DNA from 4 places in the Ensifer sp. ENS06 genome. Region 2 is predicted to be linked to each of the others. Evidence: predicted binding sites of a transcription regulator. Region 2 holds the regulator's gene; each other region holds the start of a gene.
The links. Region 2 encodes PhoB, which activates phosphate uptake and scavenging genes when phosphate is short. Its sites were predicted from a motif close to TGTCATNNANCTGTCAT; they were not measured.
Positions count from the first base shown of each region.

Region 1 (5,562 bases), on a different contig from region 2:
CTCGATGCCGTCCTTGCGGGCAAGCAGGTCGAACCGGTCGATCCAGCGGGTGACGATGCCGCGAACGGCTTCTTCGAGCTTGGCCTGCGGAATGCGCGGCGTCTTGCCGGCGGAGCGGCCGATGATGAAGTGGACGCGGGCAAGGCCCCCTTCCGGGAAGGCCGGGTAGTAGGCGGAGACGCGACCGTCATAGACCGTCTTCAGGTAGTCGCCGATCTTTTCGCGCACATCCGAATCGTACTGTTCGCGCGGCACGAAGACGATGACCGAGACGAAGCGGTCGAAATGGTCGATGCGCGGCAGCACGCGGATGCGCGGCCGGTCGCCGAGCTCGTTGATCTGTTCGCAGAAAGCGGCGAGCAGGCCAACATCGATCTGGAAGAGATCGTCGCGCGGATAGGATTCGAGCGTGTTGTCGAGCATCTTGCCGGAATGGCTCTGCGGATCGTAGCCGAAGTGATCGACGATCTTTTCGATCTTGTGGCGCAGCAGCGGGATCTCGGCCGCCTGGCGGGTATAGGCCGAGGAGGTGAAGAGGCCAACGATGCGCAGTTCTCCGGCGACATTGCCGTCGGCGTCGAAGCGCTTGACACCGATATAATCCATATAGGCGCGGCGATGGACGACCGACTTGACGTTGGCCTTGGTGACGATCAGGAAATCCGGGCTTTCGAGGAAGGCGAGAATTTCAGGCGTAGTCAGCACCGCGTCCTTGCCCTGGCGCAGCACGCGCACATCGGGATTGGAGAGCATGCCGAGGCCCCTGCCCTTGCCGCGCTCGACCATCGCCTTTCCGCCCTTGCCGGAATAGGTGTATTCGCGCATGCCGAGGAAGGTGAAGTTGTTGTCACGCAGCCAGCGGAGGAAGGCGAGCGCCTCGTCGCGGTCGCTCTTCTTGCGCGAGGCGTTATAAGCCTCCAGCTCCTGCATCGCATGATCGAGCAGCGCGGTCATCGCTGGCCAGTCGTGCACAGCCTGGTGCACCTGCTCCAGCACGTCGCGAATGCGGTTGCTGAGCTGTTCGGCCTCGACCGGCGCGAGCTTCGTCAGATGGATCTGGATGTGGCTGACGCGGTGCGAAGGATCGCTTTCATCTTCGGGATCGAAGAGCTTTGCCGGCTTGCCCGGTTCCTTGACCAGGATGGGGTGGATCGCGAGGTGAATGTCACGGTGGGTGCTGGTGATTTCCCCCATGACCGAATCATAGAGGAACGGCATGTTGCGTTCGGTGACCGCGATGATCGACACCTCGGTGCCGCCAGGTGCTACACCGGCGACGGTTTCGACGGAAACCTGCGGCTTGCCGCCATCCCAGCGGGCGAGTTCCTGATAGGCATGGGCGGCCGTCAGCGCCAGCATGTCCGCCGAATAGAGATCGAGGTCATCGTTGCTGGCCCCACCGAAGAGGATCTCCGGCGCCAGCGCCTCGACGCCCAGTTTGATGGCGGCCGCCTTCGCTGCGTCGATGTGTCTGTCCCGCTTCGGATTGTATTTCACGCCCATGAAGTCTCTCCCATTCATGATAGGCCAAACCCTATCAGAACCATGGCTAATGGCGACCGCTTTTTACGCTGATTTCGGCAAAATCGAGCCCAAAATCGGAGAATTTCACGTGAAAACAGCTTAAATCCATTTAAATCGAAGGTAATTTCGCGAAAATTGCTCGAAAATCGAAGAAAAAGCACGAAAACGCCAGAGGCTTCTCCGGAGCCTATCTGCCATCGTCTGTTGACAGGGGGGTGACAGTTGGGTGAACAGAGTTTCGAGATCGTAGGATTGGACTGGTCGATGCCCGAAATGCCTTCCCTGCCCGGCGCCGTCATCGTCATCTCTAGCCATGTCGTGCGCGGCAAGGTGGGCAACAGGGCCGTGGTCTTCGCGCTTGAAACTCTGGGGCATCCAGTCTGGGCCCTGCCGACCGTCATCCTCCCCTGGCATCCGGGCCACGGCCGCTCGACGCGGGTCACCATTTCCGATCAGGATTTCGGGTCGGTGATCGATGACCTCATTGCAGCACCCTGGGCCGGAGAGGTGCGTGCCGTGCTTTCGGGCTACCTCGGCTCGGCCGGACAGGCCGAAAGCGTGGCCCGGCTGGTGACGACGCTGAAGGAGCGCAATCCCAAACTGATCTACGCCTGCGACCCAGTGATCGGCGATGCTGGCGGTCTCTATGTGCCGGAAACCACGGCGGTTGCCATTCGCGACCGGTTGCTGCCGCTTGCAAATCTCGCGACCCCGAACCGTTACGAGCTTGCCTGGCTTGCCGGGGCGACGTTGGAGACGAACACGGCGATCCTTGACGCAGCGCTCGGCCTCGGTCCGGCCCGCGTTTTGGTGACGTCTGCCGTGCCGATGATGAGCGGCGGGACCGGGAATCTCTTTCTCTCGGGCAATCACGCCCTGCTTGCCGAACATCGTTTAGTCGAAAACCCGCCGAATGGTACGGGCGACCTGTTGGCGGCGGTGTTTCTCGCCCGGATCCTTGAAGGACTTTCAGAGGAACGCGCCTTGCAGATGGCGACTGCGAGCGTATTTGAGATCATCGCGCGGAGCGTCAAGCGCGGCGCTGATGAATTGACCATCGAGCAGGACGCGTCGAGCCTATCGACGCCAATGGCGATGGTGCAGATGCGCCGACTGGTTCATCCGAATCAGATGCGGCGCAAGTGAAGAAGCTGTTCACGGACCGCCACCCCTATGGCATCGTGGATTGAATTTTAGATCGCGATCATTTTCATGACGGAGGCGCAGGTGGGCGAAAGCCGGCCATGCCGCCTTGAAGCACGAGCGGAGCAATCGATGGACAAGCAGCAGCAGCGTTTTCCGGACTATCTTCTGAACGGCTACCACAACTTCATGAACGGTCGCTTCAGCGAGCAGCAGAAACGCTACAAGGCGCTGGCGGAAACCGGTCAAAAGCCGAAGACGATGGTGATTGCCTGTTGCGACTCGCGCGCTGCGCCGGAAACGATCTTCGACAGCGGCCCGGGCGAACTCTTCGTCGTGCGCAACGTCGCCAATCTCATGCCGCCCTACGAGCCGGATGGTCACTACCACTCTACTTCGGCGGCCCTCGAGTTCGCCGTGCAGTCGCTGCGCGTCAGCGACATCGTCGTCATGGGCCATGGCCGCTGTGGTGGTATCAAAGCGGCACTCGATCCCGATGCGGAGCCTCTGTCACCGGGCGATTTCATCGGTCGCTGGATGCATCTGCTGAGGCCCGCGGCTGAGCAGATCCAGAGCAACGACGTGATGACGCAGGCGGAGCGCCAGCGTGCGCTCGAGCGGGTTTCGATCCGCAACTCGCTTGCCAATCTGCGCACTTTCCCGTGCGTCCAGATCCTCGAGGCCAAGGGCAAGCTCCACCTGCACGGCGCCTGGTTCGACATCTCGACCGGCGAACTCTGGGTGATGGACCCGGTGACGGGCGACTTCTCCCGCCCGGGAATGTAATCGGTCAGCAAAAAAAGGCCCGGCTCTTTCGAACCGGGCCCTTTGTCTGGTTGGTTATGCGTTCCGAAGGACGAAAATCCTAGAGACCGTCGATCTCGGCGCCGATGATGGCGATCGCCTGCTGGTAGACGCTTGCGGCGTTCCAGCCCTGGATCGCAGCGAAGTTCGCCTGACCCTGCTGATAGCCGGCGCCCGGCTGCCAGCCATGGCCGCGCAGGAAATTGGCGGTGGATGCCAGCGCGTCGGCCTTGGAGCGAACCATGTCGACATGGCCGTTGCCATCGCCATCGACGCCGTATTTCAGGACGTTGGCGGGCAGGAACTGGGTCTGGCCGATCTCGCCGTGGGCGGCGCCACGCGCATCCGGGCTCAGATCGCCGCGCTGCACGAGCTGCAGGGCCGCATAGAGCTGGTTGGTGAAGTAGTCCGAGCGACGGCAGTCATAGGCCAGTGTCGAAACGGCCGAGAGCGTGTGCTCCTTGCCCATGAAACCGCCGAAGCCGGTTTCCATGCCCCAGATGGCAATCAGCGGGCCAGCCGGCACGCCGTAGCGCCGCTCGATGCTGGTAAAGAGTGCGGCGTTCTGCTGCTTCATCTTCTTGCCGCGGGAAATGATCACCTGGCCGCCGCGCTTCTGCATGAACTGCTCGAGCGACAGCTTGAAGCTCTTCTGGCCGCGGTCGGCGCGGATCGTCGCCTTGTTGTAGGAGACGCCGGAGAGTGCACGGTCGAGCACCTGCGGGCTGATGCCGTTGCCGGAGGCCTGCTGCTTGAAGTTCTGCACCCAGGCTTCAAAGCCGCTTCCGTCATTGCCGCATTGGGCGGCAGATGCCACCGCCGGAAAAACTGCAGTCGAAATCAGGGCGGCAAGCCCCACTGCTGCGCACTTCGCCCTGTGCATGAAATACCCCGTCATAGCCCGAATCTCGTTGCTCTTAAAAATGCCAGCCTTCGCCGGCCGTGTCACCTACCGCAAGCGGCAGGTAACTTTATCGTGGTTTCACGTGAATCCGGGAAGGATCGGCCCCTCGTGAAACAGGAAACCCGCCAGGCTCGAAAGAGCCTGGCGGGAGTGAATGGTTCTAATGCCGTTTTCAGGCAGCCTGCTTGCGCGGCTTGATGAGGCCACGATTGACCAGCAGCTCGGCAATCTGGATCGCGTTCAGAGCGGCACCCTTGCGCAGGTTGTCGGAAACGACCCACAGGTTGAGGCCGTTCTCGACGGTTGCGTCTTCGCGGATGCGCGAGATGTAGGTCGCATCTTCGCCGGCGCACTCATAAGGCGTGACGTAGCCGCCGTTCTCGTGCTTGTCGACGACGAGGCAACCCGGCGCTTCGCGCAGGATGTCGCGCGCTTCGTCAGCGGTGATCTCGTTTTCGAACTCGATGTTCACCGATTCCGAATGGCCGATGAAGACGGGAACGCGCACGGCAGTGCAGGTCACCTTGATCTTCGGGTCGAGCATCTTCTTGGTCTCGGCGAGAACCTTCCACTCTTCCTTCGTGTAGCCGTCTTCCATGAACACGTCGATGTGCGGAATGACGTTGAAGGCGATGCGCTTGGTGAACTTCTTCGATTCGATCGGATCGGCAACGAAGACGGCGCGGGTCTGGTTGAAGAGTTCGTCCATGCCGTCCTTGCCGGCGCCGGAAACCGACTGGTAGGTCGAGACGACGACGCGCTTGATCTTGGCGTGGTCGTGCAGCGGCTTCAGCGCGACGACGAGCTGGGCGGTCGAGCAATTCGGATTGGCGATGATGTTCTTCTTGGTGAACTGCGCGATCGCGTCCGGGTTCACTTCCGGAACGATCAGCGGCACTTCGGCGTCGTAGCGCCAGGCCGAGGAGTTGTCGATGACGACGCAGCCCTGCTGGCCGATCTTCGGCGAATACTTCAGCGATACGGCGCCGCCAGCCGACATCAGGCAGATATCGGTGTCGGAGAAGTCGTAGTTTTCGAGGTTCTTGACCTTGAGGGTCTTGTCGCCGAAGGAAACTTCGGTGCCCTGGGAGCGGGCGGAAGCGAGGGCGACCACTTCATCCGCGGGAAAGCCGCGTTCGGAAAGGATGTTCAGCATCTCCCGGCCGACATTGCCGGTGGCGCCTGCG
Region 1 is NZ_JACVBC010000008.1:110,453-116,014, forward strand. Features, by position in the region: gene IB279_RS24665 (NAD-glutamate dehydrogenase) at 1-1,503, opposite strand, end outside; gene pdxY (pyridoxal kinase PdxY) at 1,789-2,670, shown strand; gene IB279_RS24675 (carbonic anhydrase) at 2,800-3,453, shown strand; gene IB279_RS24680 (lytic transglycosylase domain-containing protein) at 3,533-4,354, opposite strand; gene IB279_RS24685 (aspartate-semialdehyde dehydrogenase) at 4,548-5,562, opposite strand, start outside.
Region 1: a site for PhoB is predicted at 1,729-1,745, ahead of IB279_RS24665 (NAD-glutamate dehydrogenase). Genes of this name have one in related genera too.

Region 2 (5,562 bases):
CTCGAGTTCACCTCGCCGCAGACGCTGGTGGCCTTCGCACTCGGCATCACGCTCTTCGTCATCACGCTCGGCCTCAACATTTACGCGCTCTACATCGTGCGCAAATACCGGGAACAGTACGAATGACCGACATCGCTTCCCCGACCGTCCGGATCTCCGCCCGTCCCGCATCCGCCAAGCGCGATATCGGCATCAAGCGTCGCTATGCTGCCGAACGCCGGTTCCGCTTCTACGGCATGGCCGCGATCAGCACCGGTCTCTTCTTCCTGGCATTGCTGCTGTGGACCGTCTTTTCCAACGGCTACACCGCATTCCAGCAGACGACGATTACGCTGCCGATCGAATTCACCGAAAAGGTCATTGACCCCAAAGGCGAACGCGCGACCGACGGCAAGGTGCTGATGACCGCCAACTATCCGCTGTTGGTGCGCGACGCGCTCGTCAAGCAGCTCGGCATCGACGCCACCAAGCGGCCGCAGGTTAAGCAGGCGACCGACATGGTTTCCGCGAGCTCCCGCACGCTCCTGCGCGACATGGTCGCCGCCGACCCGTCGATCATCGGCAAGACGGTTCCTGTCACGCTGCTGGCCGAGGCCAACATCGACTCCGCCTTCAAGGGCCAGATCGATCTCTCGGTCGATGAGGGCAAGCGCAAGGTCAAGGACCAGCAGGTCACCTGGATGAACGAGCTGGCGAGCGCCGGCATCCTGAAGAAGAGCTTCAACACCGGCATCTTCACCTTCGGCGCCTCCAGCCGTCCCGAAGCGGCAGGCGTCGGCGTCGCTGCCCTCGGCTCGCTCTACATGATGCTGATCGTGCTGGTGCTGTCGCTTCCGATCGGCGTCGCCGCCTCGATCTACCTCGAGGAGTTTGCGCCGAAGAACCGGCTGACCGACCTGATCGAGGTCAACATCAACAACCTCGCGGCCGTTCCGTCGATCGTCTACGGCCTCCTGGGTCTCGCCGTCTTCATCAACTTCGCCGGCATGCCGCGCTCGGCAGCCGTCGTCGGTGGCTTCGTGCTGACGTTGATGACCCTGCCGACGATCATCATCGCCACCCGTGCGGCGTTGAAGGCGGTCCCGCCGTCGATCCGCTCGGCGGCCCTCGGTCTCGGTGCGTCGAAGATGCAGACCATCTTCCACCACGTGCTGCCGCTGGCGATGCCGGGCATCCTGACCGGCACCATCATCGGTCTTGCCCACGCGCTTGGTGAAACCGCGCCGCTGCTCCTGATCGGCATGGTCGCCTTCGTCGTCGATTTTCCCGGTTCGCCTATGGAACCGTCGACGGCACTGCCGGTGCAGATCTACATGTGGGCCAACGAGGCGGAACGCGCCTTCGTCGAGCGCACCTCCGGCGCAATCATCATTCTTCTCATCTTCCTGGTCGTCATGAACCTTGGAGCCATTCTGTTGCGACGTCGCTTTGAGCGCCGCTGGTAGTGAGGTAATTACTATGAACATCATGTCAGAAGCAGCAGTCGAGAAGGCTCTGGATCAGAAAATGAACACCGTGCCCTACAAGATGATCGGCAAGGATGTGTCGGTCTATTACGGCGAGAAGCGTGCGCTTTTCGACGTCAACCTCAACATCCGCGAGAACACGGTCACGGCGCTGATCGGTCCTTCGGGTTGCGGCAAGTCGACCTTCCTGCGCACGCTGAACCGCATGAACGACACGATCGAGAACTGCCGCGTCACCGGCAAGATCACGCTCGACGAGGACGACATCTACGACCCGACGATCGACGTCGTCGAGCTTCGCGCCCGCGTCGGCATGGTCTTCCAGAAGCCGAACCCGTTCCCGAAGTCGATCTACGACAACGTCGCCTACGGCCCGCGGATTCACGGCCTTGCCCGCACCAAGGCCGACTTTGACGAAGTGGTCGAGACCAGCCTGCAGAAGGCCGGTCTGTGGAACGAGGTAAAGGATCGTCTGCAGGAGCCCGGCACCGGCCTTTCCGGTGGTCAGCAGCAGCGCCTCTGCATCGCGCGTGCCGTCGCCGTCAGCCCGGAAGTCATCCTCATGGACGAGCCGTGCTCGGCTCTCGATCCGATCGCGACCGCCAAGGTCGAAGAGCTCATCCACGAGCTGCGCACGAACTTCACGATCGTCATCGTGACCCACTCGATGCAGCAGGCCGCCCGCGTTTCGCAGCGCACCGCCATGTTCCACCTCGGCAATCTCGTCGAGGAGAACGACACCGACAAGATGTTCACCAATCCGGATGACCAGCGCACCCAGGATTACATCATGGGCCGCTTCGGCTGAGGCCGCATAAGGCTGCAACAGTAACTGCAAAGCGCCCGTAAGGATCGACGATCATGTCCATGCATATCATGTCCGCCTATGACGAAGAACTGAAGTACCTGACGCGCCGCATCTCGGAGATGGGCGGCCTCGCCGAACAGATGGTCGCCGAGTCCGTTCGCGCGCTGGTCAACTCCGACCTGGCTCTCGCACAGAAGGTGATCTCGGACGACACCGTCCTCGACGACGCCGAGCGCCAGATCGGTGAGAAGGCGATCGTCACGATCGCCAAGCGTCAGCCGGTCGCCGCCGACCTGCGTGAGATCATGGGGTCGATCCGCATCGCCTCCGATCTGGAACGCGTCGGCGACCTCGGCAAGAACACCGCCAAGCGCGTGATCGCGGTCGCCGGCTCCGGCATTCCGCGCAAGCTCGCCCGTGGCCTCGAGCATCTGGCAGAGCTCGCTCTCGTCCAGCTCAAGGAAGTGCTCGACGTCTACGCCTCGCGCTCGCCGGAAAAGGCCAACAGCATCCGCGAGCGTGACGAGGAGATCGACGCGATCTACACCTCGCTGTTCCGCGAGCTCTTGACCTACATGATGGAAGATCCGCGCAACATCACGCCCTGCACGCATCTTCTGTTCTGCGCCAAGAACATCGAGCGCATCGGCGACCACGCGACCAATATCGCTGAGACGATCTATTACATGGCGACGGGTGCTCAGCCGGAAGGCGAGCGTCCGAAGGATGACACCACGTCGACGCTGGGCTCGGTCAACGACTGAGCGCCAAGCGCGCCGTAAGCATGCATGCCCTTTGAAATCTGATCCGGTCGCGGCTTCGGTCGCGGCCCCGAATTCCTGTATCTGAAGCATGCGGTTTTCGCCCCGCCTTTGAAAACGGCGGATGTGCTCCAGATTTAGAGTGTCTGAGCGCCGGCCGGGCCGATGAGCCCAAAGGCCGCCCGCGGTAAGGAGACGTTACCTGATGTTGCCAAAAATCGCCGTAGTCGAAGACGAAGAGGCGCTGAGCGTTCTGCTGCGTTACAATCTGGAAGCCGAGGGCTTCGACGTCGATACGATCCTGCGGGGCGACGAGGCGGAGATCCGGCTTCAGGAGCGGCTGCCCGACCTGCTTATCCTCGACTGGATGCTGCCCGGTGTTTCCGGCATTGAACTTTGCCGTCGGCTGCGCCAGCGTCCGGAGACCGAACGTCTGCCGATCATCATGCTGACGGCGCGCGGCGAGGAAAGCGAGCGCGTCCGGGGTCTGGCGACGGGTGCCGACGACTACGTGGTCAAGCCCTTCTCGACGCCGGAGCTGATGGCGCGCGTCAAGGCGATGCTGCGCCGGGCAAAGCCCGAGGTGCTCTCGACGCTGCTTCGCTGCGGCGACATCGAACTCGACCGCGAGACCCACCGCGTTCATCGCCGCAGCCGCGAAGTGCGCCTCGGCCCGACCGAGTTCCGTCTTCTGGAGTTCCTCATGTCCTCGCCGGGCCGCGTCTTCTCTCGCTCGCAGCTTCTGGATGGCGTCTGGGGGCATGACATCTATGTCGACGAGCGAACCGTCGACGTGCATGTCGGTCGTCTGCGCAAGGCTCTGAACTTCTCGAACATGCCCGACGTGATCCGCACCGTTCGCGGCGCCGGCTATTCGCTCGAAAGCTGAGCGGTCTGAAAGTCGCCAACAAAAAAAGGGGCCGATCGGCCCCTTCCTTTATCAATGCGGTCCAGCTTCTTAGCGAGCCCTGCGGCGCTCCCCCGACGGCTGGTAGGCCAGCCGAGCATGGAAGGTGCAGTAAGGCGAGGCTTCCGGGGAATCGTTGCCGCAGAAGTGAAACTCTTCCTTCAGCGGGTCGCCGATCGGCCACTTGCAGGTGCGCTCGGTGAGCTGGGTCAGCTCGAGGCGGCGCGACATCGGCACGACAACGTCGGTGCGGGTGCTGAAATCCTGCTCGGCAACGAGATCGACTTCGATTTCTTCCTTGAGAACGACAGCGCCGGCCGCGCGTGCAACCGGGCGGGTCGAAACGCGCGAAGCGTAGTTCGGTGCGCGCGGTGCCGAAGTCGGGCGCTTCGGACGGGCTGCCGTCGTGGTGCTGCCGCCGGCCTTGGCGCGACCTGGCAGGCTCAGGCGGTGAACCTTGCCGATGACAGCGTTACGGCTGACGCCGCCGAGCTGCGCCGCGATCTGGCTTGCGCTCAGGCCCTCGGACCAAAGCTTCTTCAGTTTCTCCACCCGCTCGTCAGTCCAGTTCATTTCTGCACTCTCCGTTCTCAGCGTTGGGGATGGCAGAATCCCTCACCGCACCCCGGCTAAACCCCGGGGTTGCAAACGCGATAACTCTTTTGGTGACTAGGTCCGCCGCATGCGTCTAGTAATTGAATGTTAACGTACTGACCGCTGGACTCTGTGGCAAGAGTCCCAGGAATCAGGCCGAATCGATTTCGTAGTTTTCCCCAACTTGCTCGGCCAGCGTTGCATTTTTGCAAGCCCTCCCGGACGATTTTTCTGCTGCCAGGAATCGACCCTTCATGTTGCGCTGCAAGGCTTGGTTTTGTTGACATTGCAGCGCGAAATGGGAATAGTGCCTGCGCCGCCGAAAGGCGGCATTTTTGATTTTTATCGGCCCGCGTGAGGCGCGGGATCGATGTCGATCTGGAGTGAAGGAGAGCCTCGCATGACTGCAACCACGCCGCTTTACGATACCTACATGCGCGCGCCGTTGCGTTTCGAGCGAGGAGAGGGCGCCTGGCTGATCGCTGAAGACGGTACGCGTTATCTCGATTTCGGTGCCGGCGTTGCCGTGAACTCGCTCGGCCACGCGCACCCGCACCTGGTCGAAGCGCTGAAGGCGCAGGCCGACAAGGTCTGGCACCTGTCCAACCTTTATGAAATTGCGGGCCAGGAAAGCCTCGGCCGCCGGCTGACGGCGGTGACCTTTGCCGACAAGGTCTTCTTCACCAATTCGGGCGCGGAAGCGCTGGAATGCGCCATCAAGACGGCACGGCGTTACCACTTCTCCAAGGGCCACCCGGAGAAGTTCCACGTCATCACCTTCGAAGGCGCCTTCCACGGCCGCACGATCGCGACGATCGCCGCCGGTGGTCAGCAGAAATACATCGAAGGTTTCGGGCCGAAGGCGCCGGGCTTCTACCAGGTTCCGTTCGGCGACATCGCCGCGGTCAAGAATGCGATCACCGAGGAAACCGCAGCGATCCTGATCGAGCCGATCCAGGGCGAGGGCGGCATCCGTCCGGCGACCAAGGAATTCATGCAGGAACTGCGCGCGCTCTGCGACGAGTT
Region 2 is NZ_JACVBC010000001.1:466,773-472,334, forward strand. Features, by position in the region: gene pstC (phosphate ABC transporter permease subunit PstC) at 1-126, shown strand, start outside; gene pstA (phosphate ABC transporter permease PstA) at 123-1,445, shown strand; gene pstB (phosphate ABC transporter ATP-binding protein PstB) at 1,459-2,274, shown strand; gene phoU (phosphate signaling complex protein PhoU) at 2,325-3,038, shown strand; gene phoB (phosphate regulon transcriptional regulator PhoB) at 3,241-3,924, shown strand; gene IB279_RS02345 (GcrA family cell cycle regulator) at 3,994-4,515, opposite strand; gene IB279_RS02350 (aspartate aminotransferase family protein) at 4,937-5,562, shown strand, end outside.

Region 3 (5,562 bases), on a different contig from region 2:
CCGGACCAGTAAATGGTTTCGAGATCGCGGAGGGGCACGGAGCCCGGGTGTAGAGTGATGGTCATTGACCGATCCTTTGCCCTCTAAAGATGCGTTCATGAAGCGGATTGAAGCCGATGCGGTAGACGAGCTCGGCCGGATCCTCGATGTTCCAGATTGCCAGATCGGCGGATTTTCCGACTTCGATCGTGCCGGTTTCGGCCAGTAGGCCAAGCGCGCGGGCGGCTTCGCGCGTCGCACCGGCAAGGCATTCGGCAACCGTCAGCCGGAAGAACGTCGCCGACATGTTCATGGTGAGAAGCAGCGAGGTCAGCGGCGAGGTGCCGGGATTGCAGTCGGTGGCGATCGCGATACGCGCGCCGGCATCACGCAAAGCCTGGACCGGCGGCAGGCGCTCTTCGCGCAGCGCATAGAAGGCGCCGGGCAAAAGCACGGCGACCGTACCTGATTTGGCCAGGGCCGCAGCCCCTTCGGCGTCGAGATATTCGAGGTGGTCGGCCGAAAGCGCGCCGTAGGAGGCCGCGAGCTTTGCGCCGCCAAGGTTGGAGAGCTGTTCTGCGTGCAGCTTGACCGGCAGGCCGAGTGCCTTGGCGCGGTCAAAGACGCGGGCGATCTCGGCAGTCGAAAACGCGATGCCCTCGCAGAAACCGTCGACCGCATCGACCAGGCCTTCGGCATGGGCGGCGTCGAGGCCGGGCAGCACGACATCGGTGACGTAGTCATCGTTGCGGCCCTTGTAGTCCACAGGCGTTGCGTGTGCGGCGAGATAGCTCGTCATAACGCGCACCGGCCGCAGCGTTTCGAGTTTGCGGGCGGCACGCAGCATGTTGAGCTCGGCCGTGACGTTCAGTCCGTAGCCGGATTTGATTTCGACGGTCGAGACGCCTTCGGCAAGAAGCGTGTCGAGCCGCGGCAGGGTGCTTTCGACAAGCTGGTCGACGGTCAGCGCATTGGTCGCCTTGACCGAGGAAACGATGCCGCCACCGGCACGCGCAATCTCTTCATAGGTGGCGCCTTCGAGGCGCATCTGGAATTCGCGGGCGCGGTTGCCGCCATGAACGAGATGGGTGTGGCAGTCGATGAGAGCGGGCGTCACTACGCGGCCCTCGTAGTCCGTCGCTTCAAGGCTGCGTGCGAGGTCGGCGGGCAGTCCGCTCTCCGGCCCGGCATAGGCGATACGCCCATCGACGACCGCAACGGCCGCATTCTCGACGAGGCCAAGACCGTCAACGGTTTCGCCAAGCGTCACGAGACGCACATTGCGCCAGATGCCGGATGTCTGCCTGCGGGTCGAGAGTTCGTTCATCAGGTCGCCTCCACTGAATATAATGTATATACATATTAATTCGCTCCACAAGGGGAAATTTATGGAGCCTGCGGAAAAGGAAAGGGTGATCGGCCGAGTGAAACAGAACGGGGGCTTTGAGGAGATGACCGTAGAACTCTGATTTCTCGGGAATTTCTCACCCCGGGTTCGTCATCACCGCAGGCAAAAAGAAAAGGCCCCGAGCCATGAGGTTCGGAACCTTTGTCTGTGTCCTTGGAATGGGGATCGCGACGCGTGCCCGCGAGCCGAAATCCTGCCGGGCCGCGAAAACAGATCACGCTAAACCGCGTGATCCGCCTTAGTGCGCAGCCGTTCAACCACCTCGACGAAGCGATTTCCGGCAATGTCGAGGCGACCGCTGTTGTCGATCACGCTGACATCCGGGCCTGAGGTCACGTCTGGAGCCTGGCGGCTGAGGCGTCGCAAAACTTCCTCTTCACTTTCGCGGCCGCGTTCGGCAAGCCGCTTTGCAAGCACAGGCGTCTCGGCTGTAACAACGACGACGGCGATCTCGCCGAAGGCTTCGCGGAACGCCGGCAGGGCACCACGGCTGCCATTGACGATCGCCGTCATGCCGTCCCTGACATTCCTGAGCACGACGACGGGGATGCCGTATTTCAGCCCATGCGCATCCCAGAAAACGGCGAAGGCGCCGTCCTTCTGCATCTCGACGAACTCGTCTTCCGAGACGCTTTCATGTACCTCACTGCCGGCATCCGACGGACGGGTAATGACGCGGCGGACGAAATGCACGTCGTGACAATCCGCGAAATGCCGGGCGGCAAAGCCCATGACGCTGTCCTTGCCGGCGCCGCTCGGTCCAACAACGACGACAAGCGCGCCGCCCTGGTTGTTCGCGCTCATGCGACACGCCGTCCTTCGCGCCAGACGGAGCGCACGACCGGGATGCCTTCCTTGCGATGGACGCGAGCGATATCGGCGCGAAGGCCGACGCCGATGCGGCCGCGGTCATCGAGACCGACGGTACGCGCCGGCGTCGACGTCACCATGGCGATTGCCTTTGGCAGGTCGACGGCGTCGAGTTCGTCGGAGAGCACGAAGGGGGCGTGGATCAGACTGAAGGGCACATAGTCCGACGACAGCACGTCGAGCACGCCGCGCTCGGCGAGATCGCGGGCGGCGATGTTGCCGGAGTGCGACTTGCCGCGCACGATGTTCGGCGCGCCCATCAGAACGCTGAGGCCCGCGCGGTGCGACGCCTCGGCGGCCTCGAAGCTCGTCGGGAACTCCGCAAGCTTGATGCCGAAGCCGATCGATTCCTCGACGTGGTCGATGGTCGCGTCGTCATGGCTGGCGATCGTGATGCCACGGGCCGCACAGGCCTCGGCGAGCGCGGTGCGGTGCGGACCGGCATACTTGGCCGACAACGCCTGCTGCCGCTCGACGAAGCGCGCGAATTCTTCGTCCGAGAAGCCGCGCTTGGCTTTATAGTAGAGCGTGTACTGGTCCATCGTCTGGAACTGGCGCTGGCCCGGCGCATGGTCCATCAGCGAGACGAGCTTGACCTGCGGATCGTTCTGGAAGTCCTCGTAGTGTTCGAGCACGTCGGACGTTGAAACTTCGCAGCGCAGGTGGATCAGGTGATCGGCGCGAAGGCGACCCTCTTCCTTGGCCTGGGCCAGCGCGTCGGCCATGCTGCGCATCTCGCCCTTCTGGAAGCCGCCATCCTCGTCGGAGCCGAGACGCAGGCAGTCGAAGACCGTGGTGATGCCGGAGGTGACCACCTGTGCGTCATGGGCCTGGATTGCCGCGATCTTCAGCCAGCGCACGCCCGGGCGCGGCGAGTAGTGGGCTTCGAGGTGGTCGGTGTGCAGCTCGATGAGGCCGGGGATCAGATAGTCGCCTTCAAAGTCCTCGCCGCTGGCAACCGTGCCCTCGGAAATGTCGGCAATCTTGCCGTCGCGGATCAGCACCGAACCGTCGAGGATACTATCCTCGAGGACGATGCGGGCGTTGGTCAAAACCTGTTCTTTGCTCATCTCATGCGATCTTTCGTTGGGTGTCGCTGCCGAGCGGCAGCAGGGAGCGGACAGTAAAGGGTGCGCCGCGCTCCGGTTCGACGAAGAGCGCGACTGACGTGACGTGAAGTGGCTTGCCGATATGCTCGGCAAAGGTGGTTTCGAGCGCGGTACGCATCACGCCGCTGGTTTCCGTGGGCACCGGGCCAGTCAAGGTCAGGTGGAACTGGAACTCTTCGAAAACATAGGGATAGCCCCATTCTTTGAGGTAGCGCCTCTGGCGCTCAGGCAGGCTGTTTGGCTTGCGGCGGGCAAAGTCGGCGTCCGACAGCGGCGCGCGGAACGGGTCGAAGCGGTGAACGGCGTCTTCGGCCAAATCCAGCAGGTCGACGCAAGGCGCGGACGGCACGAGTCCGAAGAACGGGCCCAACTGGTGCAGCACGATTTCGGGGATCTCGAACGGGTCGAGGTCGGCGGCAAAGCACTCGAAAATACTTAGGAGCTCGTCTTCGTCCCGGCCTTCGGCAAGCTCGAAGGGAGCCTTCAGCGTACCGTGGAAACCGTAGCGCCGCGGGTCAGCCGTCAATGTGCGTTGCGTCTCTTCGTCAATCCCGGCGATCGTCGGAAGCGTGAGGTCCTCACCGGTAAAGGCGTCGCGCCCCAGCCAACGGGACGCGACCTGCGACAGCCGGTCGTCCGCCGGCGGCGCGAAATAGATGGCATAACGCACGGTCTTCACTTTCTTGTAGCGACCGGCCCGCCAGGGCGGCGGGTCGATTGTTTGCGGGATGCGATGCGCAGCTAGCCGATTTCCATGACAACATCATGATGGCGGACACGCAAATGCTTGGCTGTCGTCAATGTGCCTTGCTGCCCATCAGGCGCGAACGGCACGCGTTCGAGATGCTGTCGAAAATAAAGACAACCAGCAAGATCAGAAGCACCATATAGGCGACATTTTCCCAATCGGAATTGGTACGCATCGCTTCCCAGAGTTTGAGGCCGATACCGCCGGCGCCGACGGCGCCGATGATCGTCGCCGAGCGAGTGTTCGATTCCCAGAAGTAGAGCGCCTGGCTGGCAAAAACCGGCAGCACCTGCGGAAGCACGCCGAAGCGCTGCACGGCAAGCGGCGTCGCTCCGACCGACTTCACGCCCTCGCGCTGCTTGTCATCGATGTTTTCCAGCGCCTCGGAATAGAGTTTGCCGAGCGTACCGGTGTCGGTGAAGAAGATCGCGGAGATGCCGGCAAGCGGTCCGGGGCCGAAGGCGCGGGTGAAGAACAGTGCCCAGATGAACATGTCCACCGACCGCAGGAAGTCGAAGAAGCGCTTGACCACCTGGTTGGTCAGGAAGCTCGGCGTGATGTTTCTGGCGGCAAGGAAGCAGAGCGGGAAGGCGATCAGCGACGCAAAGAGCGTGCCGACGAAAGCCATGACAACCGTCTGCAACAGCTTCGTCCAGACGTCCAGATGCTGCCATTCGGCGTTATAGAGGATGTTGTTCCAGGCGAGCGAAAGGTTCGAACGCGTCGGGTCGATCTGTTCGCCGGATGTGATGAGCGCGACGACCTCGCCATAGCTTTTGCCGAAGAAGGGCGAGTTGGTGTCGAACAGGAAGTTCGCCCAACCGAAGAAGCGGTTGCGGACGGAAACCTCGTCGCCTTCCACTTCGGCCCACCCGGTGGCGCCAAAGGCAAGCACGATCTTTTCGCCTGGCCGCTTCTGTGTCGCCCAGGCGGGCAGTTGGCCCTGCGGCCTCACCGTGTCGGCGCCGTCGACGGTCATCACAAACGTGTCGCCGCCGTGGGTAGCCTTCACCAGACCATCGGCGATCTCGATCCTGGTCGAGCGGTCGTAGGTTACGACGACGCGCGTCAGCACGTCTTCCGTCCGGGTTTCGACACGGTTCTGCGTTTCGGCAGCGGCTGTGCCACCGAGCGCGGAGCCGGGCGCCATGAAGCTGAACGACGAGCTTGCCTTCGGCTTGACCGCCTGCGCGGTGGAGGCCGGTATCTCGACCTGGCGCGTCACCGTCTGCCTGTCGAGCTCCACCCAATCCGGATTGGGATTGGGCCCGAGCGGCGAATTGCGCTGATAGTTGAGACGCATCGTCCGGTCGGGGGCGACGTGGATTTCCGGGCGTACCTCATAGGAAACCCAGTCGGCGAGGTAGGTGCCAGCGATGCCCCAGTTGGCATTGCCGAGCACGTGGCCGATCGAGAAGAACCACCAGCTGAAGATGAGGTAGGCGACG
Region 3 is NZ_JACVBC010000007.1:92,594-98,155, reverse strand. Features, by position in the region: gene hutH (histidine ammonia-lyase) at 1-65, opposite strand, end outside; gene hutI (imidazolonepropionase) at 62-1,306, opposite strand; gene phnN (phosphonate metabolism protein/1,5-bisphosphokinase (PRPP-forming) PhnN) at 1,607-2,191, opposite strand; gene IB279_RS23095 (alpha-D-ribose 1-methylphosphonate 5-triphosphate diphosphatase) at 2,188-3,327, opposite strand; gene IB279_RS23090 (DUF1045 domain-containing protein) at 3,329-4,036, opposite strand; gene phnE (phosphonate ABC transporter, permease protein PhnE) at 4,164-5,562, opposite strand, start outside.
Region 3: a site for PhoB is predicted at 4,121-4,137, ahead of IB279_RS23090 (DUF1045 domain-containing protein). Genes of this name have one in related genera too.

Region 4 (5,562 bases), on a different contig from region 2:
TGACGGCCTGGTTCGGCTTGACGGTGCCCGAGTGAACGCGACCGGTGATGATGCGGCCGAGGAAGGGGTTGGCTTCGAGGATCGTGCCGATCATACGGAACGGGCCTTCGGCAACCGTCGGCTCCGGCACGTGCTGCAGCACCAGGTCGAGCAGTGGCGCCATGCCCTGGTCCTTCGGACCTTCCGGGTTGACGTTCATCCAGCCATCGCGGCCCGAACCGTAGAGGATCGGGAAGTCGAGCTGCTCGTCAGAGGCGTCGAGGTTGGCGAAGAGGTCGAAGACTTCGTTGATGACTTCTTCGTGGCGACCGTCCGGACGGTCGATCTTGTTGATCGCGACGATCGGCTTCAGGCCGACCTTCAGCGCCTTGCCGACGACGAACTTCGTCTGCGGCATCGGGCCTTCGGAAGCGTCGACGAGAACGATGGCACCGTCCACCATCGACAGGATGCGCTCGACTTCACCGCCGAAGTCGGCGTGGCCGGGGGTGTCGACGATGTTGATGCGCACGCCCTTCCACTCGACCGAAGTCGCCTTGGCGAGGATGGTGATGCCGCGTTCTTTTTCGATGTCGTTGGAGTCCATGACGCGTTCGGCAACGCGCTGGTTTTCGCGGAACGAGCCCGACTGCTTCAGGAGCTCGTCAACAAGGGTCGTTTTCCCATGGTCGACGTGCGCGATAATCGCGATGTTACGAATGCTCATTTTTCGTCTCGGAAGGTTCAGGGCAAGCCCCGATGGGCCACGCCGCTTTTTCAATGGTCGCGCTCATACAGGTTTTTTTGCGATTGCGAAAGGGGGGCGCGCGCATGAGCGTCGTGTTCAAATGCCGGTAGGCCATGGGTTTGCACTCGTCAGGGGTCTCACGAACGCCGTTTGCAAAGCTGTTGGCCGCGACCGAATTCCTCATGCAATTGCGGCCGGATCGAGCGTCACGCGCCAGAGTTCCTGGTCCTGCCGGTCCATCAGCCGCACCGTCATCTGCTGCGTCTGGCCGTTGATATCGACGATGCCGAAAAACTGCAGACCAGCCGATGGCGGCAGGTTCTGGTCGATGCCGCCGCCGGATGCCTTGATGAAGCGAACCTCCGGCCCGAAGGTCATGTCGAGCTCCTTCGGCCCATAGGTGCCGGAATGCAGTGGACCGGACACGAACTCCCAGAACGGCGTGAAATCCTTGAATGCGCCGCGCCCCGGATCGTAGTGATGCGCGGCGGTGTAGTGCACGTCCGCCGTCAGCCAGACGAGGTTGTCGATGCCGTTGTCGCGGACGAAGCGCAGGAGATCGGCAAATTCGCGTTCGCGCCCCGCGGGCGGACCGTTGTCGCCATTGGCGATCGCGTCCGAGCCGCGCCGGTTGGTGTAATCGTCCCAGACGACGAGACCGATCGGCATGTCGCAGGCGATCACCTTCCAGGTGGCCCGCGAGGCAGCAAGTTCGCGCTTAAGCCAGTCGACCTGCCGCCAGCCGAACAGGGCGCCGCCGCCGTCTTCTCCCTGGTTGGCGCCGCGATAGGATCTGAGGTCGACGAAGAACACGTCGAGCAAGGGGCCATAGCCGATCTTGCGGAAGATGCGGCCGGGCTGCGTTGCCGGCATGCGGATCGGCGTCATCTCATGGAACGCCCGCGCCGCCCGCTCGGCATAGACGGCAACATCCTTTTCCGGATAGCGCGCGTCGTCGCGCAGGTCGGTCGAGGCCGACCAGTTGTTCAGCACCTCGTGGTCGTCCCATTGATAGAAAGTGGGGCACACGGCGTTGAGTTGCCGCACATGCTCGTCGAGCAGATTGTATTTCCATTGCCCGCGATATTCTTCCAGCGTCCGCGCCACGTCGCGCTTCTCATGCGTCACCACGCGGTTCTTCCAGACACCGCCATCACGTAGCGCTATCTCGTCAGGGATCGGGTTATCGGCATAGATCGTGTCACCGGAATGAATGAAGAAGTCCGGCTCGTGCTGGCGCATGGTCGAATAGGTCTTCATGCCGACATCATCAATGCCCCAGCCCTGCCCGGCCGTGTCGCCGGACCAGACGAAGCGGATCGAGCGCTTGCGCAAGGGCGCGGTGCGAAACCGGCCGGTGACCGGCGCGGAGACGCGGTTGACGTCGTAGAGATCCGTGGCGGTGAAGCGGTAGAAGATATCCTGGTCCGGCAGCAGCCCGTCGAGCGAACATTTGATCGCGCAATCCGTCTGCGGCGTCGCCGTCAGATCGGAAAGGCGAAGGGGGTTGGAGAAGCTCTCGGTGGTCGAGTATTCGACCGACACCTTCGACGGGCGATCCACCCGTGTCCAGATCGTGCCGGAGGACGTATCGACATCGCCCGATTGCACGCCGTGAATGAATTCCGGCCGGCCGTAGCCGCGTGCATAAAAGGGTGTCGCAAGACCGGATGAGGCCACGAAGCCCGCGGCACCGGCGGAAAGCAGGAAAGAACGCCTCGAAAGCGTCTTGAGGATATCGGCCAAACAGACCTCCGATTCGGCAGCGCCACCGCGCGTGCCGGACCTTTGGTCATCTGGGTGTCAGCGACGTAACAGCCGCATGAAACTATTTGAACGGTTTGGCGACAGTTCGGTGAAGGCCGGAGCTGGCCGCGGCGACAATGGGACGATGGCAAACGCCGCCAATGCTGTTATCAAAGGCGATCAGCGTTGGCCTTGGTGAATCCGGGCAACGAACCCGCCTCCTGCCCCCGTTCGGTGGCCACACAAATCGACAGGTGATCATCGTGTCCCATGCCGCCAACGTCTCCGTACGCGACCGCCTGGAACAGATCCTGAGCCGGCTCAACGATCGCCGGCACGAGGAAAAGGCTTTTGTCCGGCTCTACGAAGAGCGCGCGCGGAGCGAGGCAGACGCGGCCGACCACCGTCGGCAGGCGGGGGACAGCCTTGGGCCGCTCGACGGCAAGATCGTTTCAATCAAGGACCTGTTGGATATCGCCGGCGAACCGACGCTTGCCGGCTCCATCATCCGGCGCGACGCGCCGCCGGCCCAAAAAGACGCGCTCGTTGTCCAGCGGCTGCGTGCTGCCGGTGCGGTCATTATCGGCAAGACGCATATGACCGAATTCGCGTTTACGGCCGTCGGCCTCAATCCGCACTACCCGGTACCCGGCAACGCCACCGACGAAAGCCTGATCCCCGGCGGTTCATCCTCGGGCGCTGGCGTGTCGGCGGCAGAAGGCACCTGCGACATTGCCATCGGTTCAGATACCGGTGGCTCGATCCGCATCCCCGCGGCGCTGAACGGCATCGTCGGCTTCAAGCCGACGGCGAACCGCATCCCGCTCGATGGCGCCTTTCCGCTCTCGCCGGTTCTGGATTCGCTCGGACCGCTCGCCCGGACCGTGGCCGATTGTGCAGCGACCGATGCGGTGATGGCCGGCGAGCAGCCAAGGCCGCTTGTCGCCCGCCCTGTCGCAGGCCTTCGTATCGGCATCCCCCGTGGCAGGCTGTTTGAAGACCTCTCCCCCGAAGTCGCCGACGCCTTTGCGGCAAGCCTCGACCGACTGGCCAAAGCGGGTGCCAACATCGTCGACTGCAGCATCGATGACTTGATCGAGAAGCTCGGCCAAGCGACGCGGATCGGCTCGATTGCGGGCCTGGAGGCAAGCCGCGTCCACGCCGGATGGCTGGGTGATGCGGCCGCCCCAGTCGACGAAAGGGTCAAGTTCTCGCTTCGCCGCCGCCTTTTGGTGCCCGACGCGGCGATCTCGGCCCTGCTGCAAACCCGGCATGCGCTCGCCGCCGCCATGGACGAGCGGCTCTCGCCCTACGATCTCATCGCACTGCCGACGACACCGATCGCCGCCGTGTCCATCGCAAGCGTCGACACCGACGCGGCGGAATACGACCGCGTCGAGAGCCTGCTGCTGCGCAACTGCCAGGTCGCCAACCAGTTCGATCTCACCGCTATCACCCTGCCGATGCCGGGTCTTGTGCGGCCGGCCGGACTGATGCTGGTTGGGAGAAACGGAACCGATGCGACCGTACTGGCGTCAGCCCTTTCAGCCGAGGCGCTGCTTCAGGAAGCTTGAACGGCGCGCCCGATGGTCATCGAATGAAACACCTGCCTGCAAGCAGGCCGGTTCGGCAGTCGTCGTCGAAGGACATCAAGCGGGCATGGATCCCATTGAAATCGGAACCCCGCAACGCCTTGTTCTCTAAGGCCAATCGCTCGCGCCTTGATGCGCCAAGCATGCCGAGCGATGTGCGCGCCGATTTTGCGACAGCGATATGCGATGAAGCAGACTTGATCTGCGACGCGCTTTAGCGTGAGCGCTTCGAGGCCCGAAGGATCAGCCAGACCGGTGCGCCGATAATCAGCAGCGCTATGACCGTATGCCAGATAGAAAATGTCATGCTTGTGCGTCTCCCCTAGCGCAAGCGATACGTGGCCGCGAACTCTCCCGACATCCGACGCGTCGCCGATTGGAACCCGGCCAAAACAGGACATCCCTGATTCGATTCGCAACCGATGGTGGATTACGTTCGAAAAATAGTTCGTGGAGGAGACGCGCTCCGCTCAATGCATCGTTTCGCCGGAGATCTCGTCACGGAGGATGCGGAAGGCATCTTCAAGCGCGGCGACCAAGACATCGGTCAGTTCGTCGCCGTCATTGTTCGCGAGATAGAGGGCAACCATCTTGTCGGATGGGTCGCGGTAATGCTCGATATCGTTTGACATATCATTGTCCTTCATTCGCCGTGTCACATCCCGGCCATTGAGGTGACTATAGGCGAAGGGACTTGCGTAAAGCTGGATGCATGACATCAGGCGAAGGGCACAGCACGCAGCGTCGCGTTATTCTCCATGCGCTCCCTAACGGGGTCGACTGACAAAGGATAGAGGATAGCGACCTATTTCGCTCGCGCCGGGCGCACGAGCACGCTAGAGCATGTCGCCGACGAACGACGCGGGAATGAGCATGTCGAAGAAAACCAAGAGCGACGAAACCGCGGACGTGCAGCGCCTGAAACTCGATTTTCCCGACATCCATGCGGATCTGATCGCCGGGCGCATCCCGTCGCTGCGCAAGGCGCTTATCGCGGCAGGGCTTAAGGACGAGCGCACGCGCCTCGACAAGCTCAAGAATTCCTGGACCAAGGCAAGCCCCACCGAGCGTGAAACGTTCCTCAAGTGGCTGAGCAGCAATGGCGGCCCGGACGGGCCTGCCCCACACGCTCATATCGATCCGCCGCTCGCAGCGCCCCTTGCGATTGCCAGCGGTCGCTACCTGCTCCCCGAAACGATCGCCGAAATCCGCACGATCATGAATCGCCGCCGGATGCGGGCGAACGACATCATGGCCGAGATGGGATTTGCCGGCGACGACCTGTCCCTCACCCGCGCCCTGTCCAAGGGCGCAAGCCTGCGGCTCTCGGTGATTGCCGCGCTGGAAACCTGGCTGCGCAACAACGCGGCGGAGTGAACCCGCCGGACAATCGTCCGCTTTCAACGCGCCCCTCTTCCGCCCGCTGCAACCCCATTGCCGGCGCGCGACCGTTGCGCGCGTTCAGCAGAAGAAAATTGCAACTTAAACCTGAGCCAA
Region 4 is NZ_JACVBC010000015.1:136,960-142,521, forward strand. Features, by position in the region: gene typA (translational GTPase TypA) at 1-706, opposite strand, end outside; gene IB279_RS31785 (alkaline phosphatase) at 908-2,473, opposite strand; gene IB279_RS31790 (amidase) at 2,737-4,047, shown strand; gene IB279_RS31795 (hypothetical protein) at 4,536-4,697, opposite strand; gene IB279_RS31800 (hypothetical protein) at 4,939-5,442, shown strand.
Region 4: a site for PhoB is predicted at 2,539-2,555, ahead of IB279_RS31785 (alkaline phosphatase). Genes of this name have one in related genera too.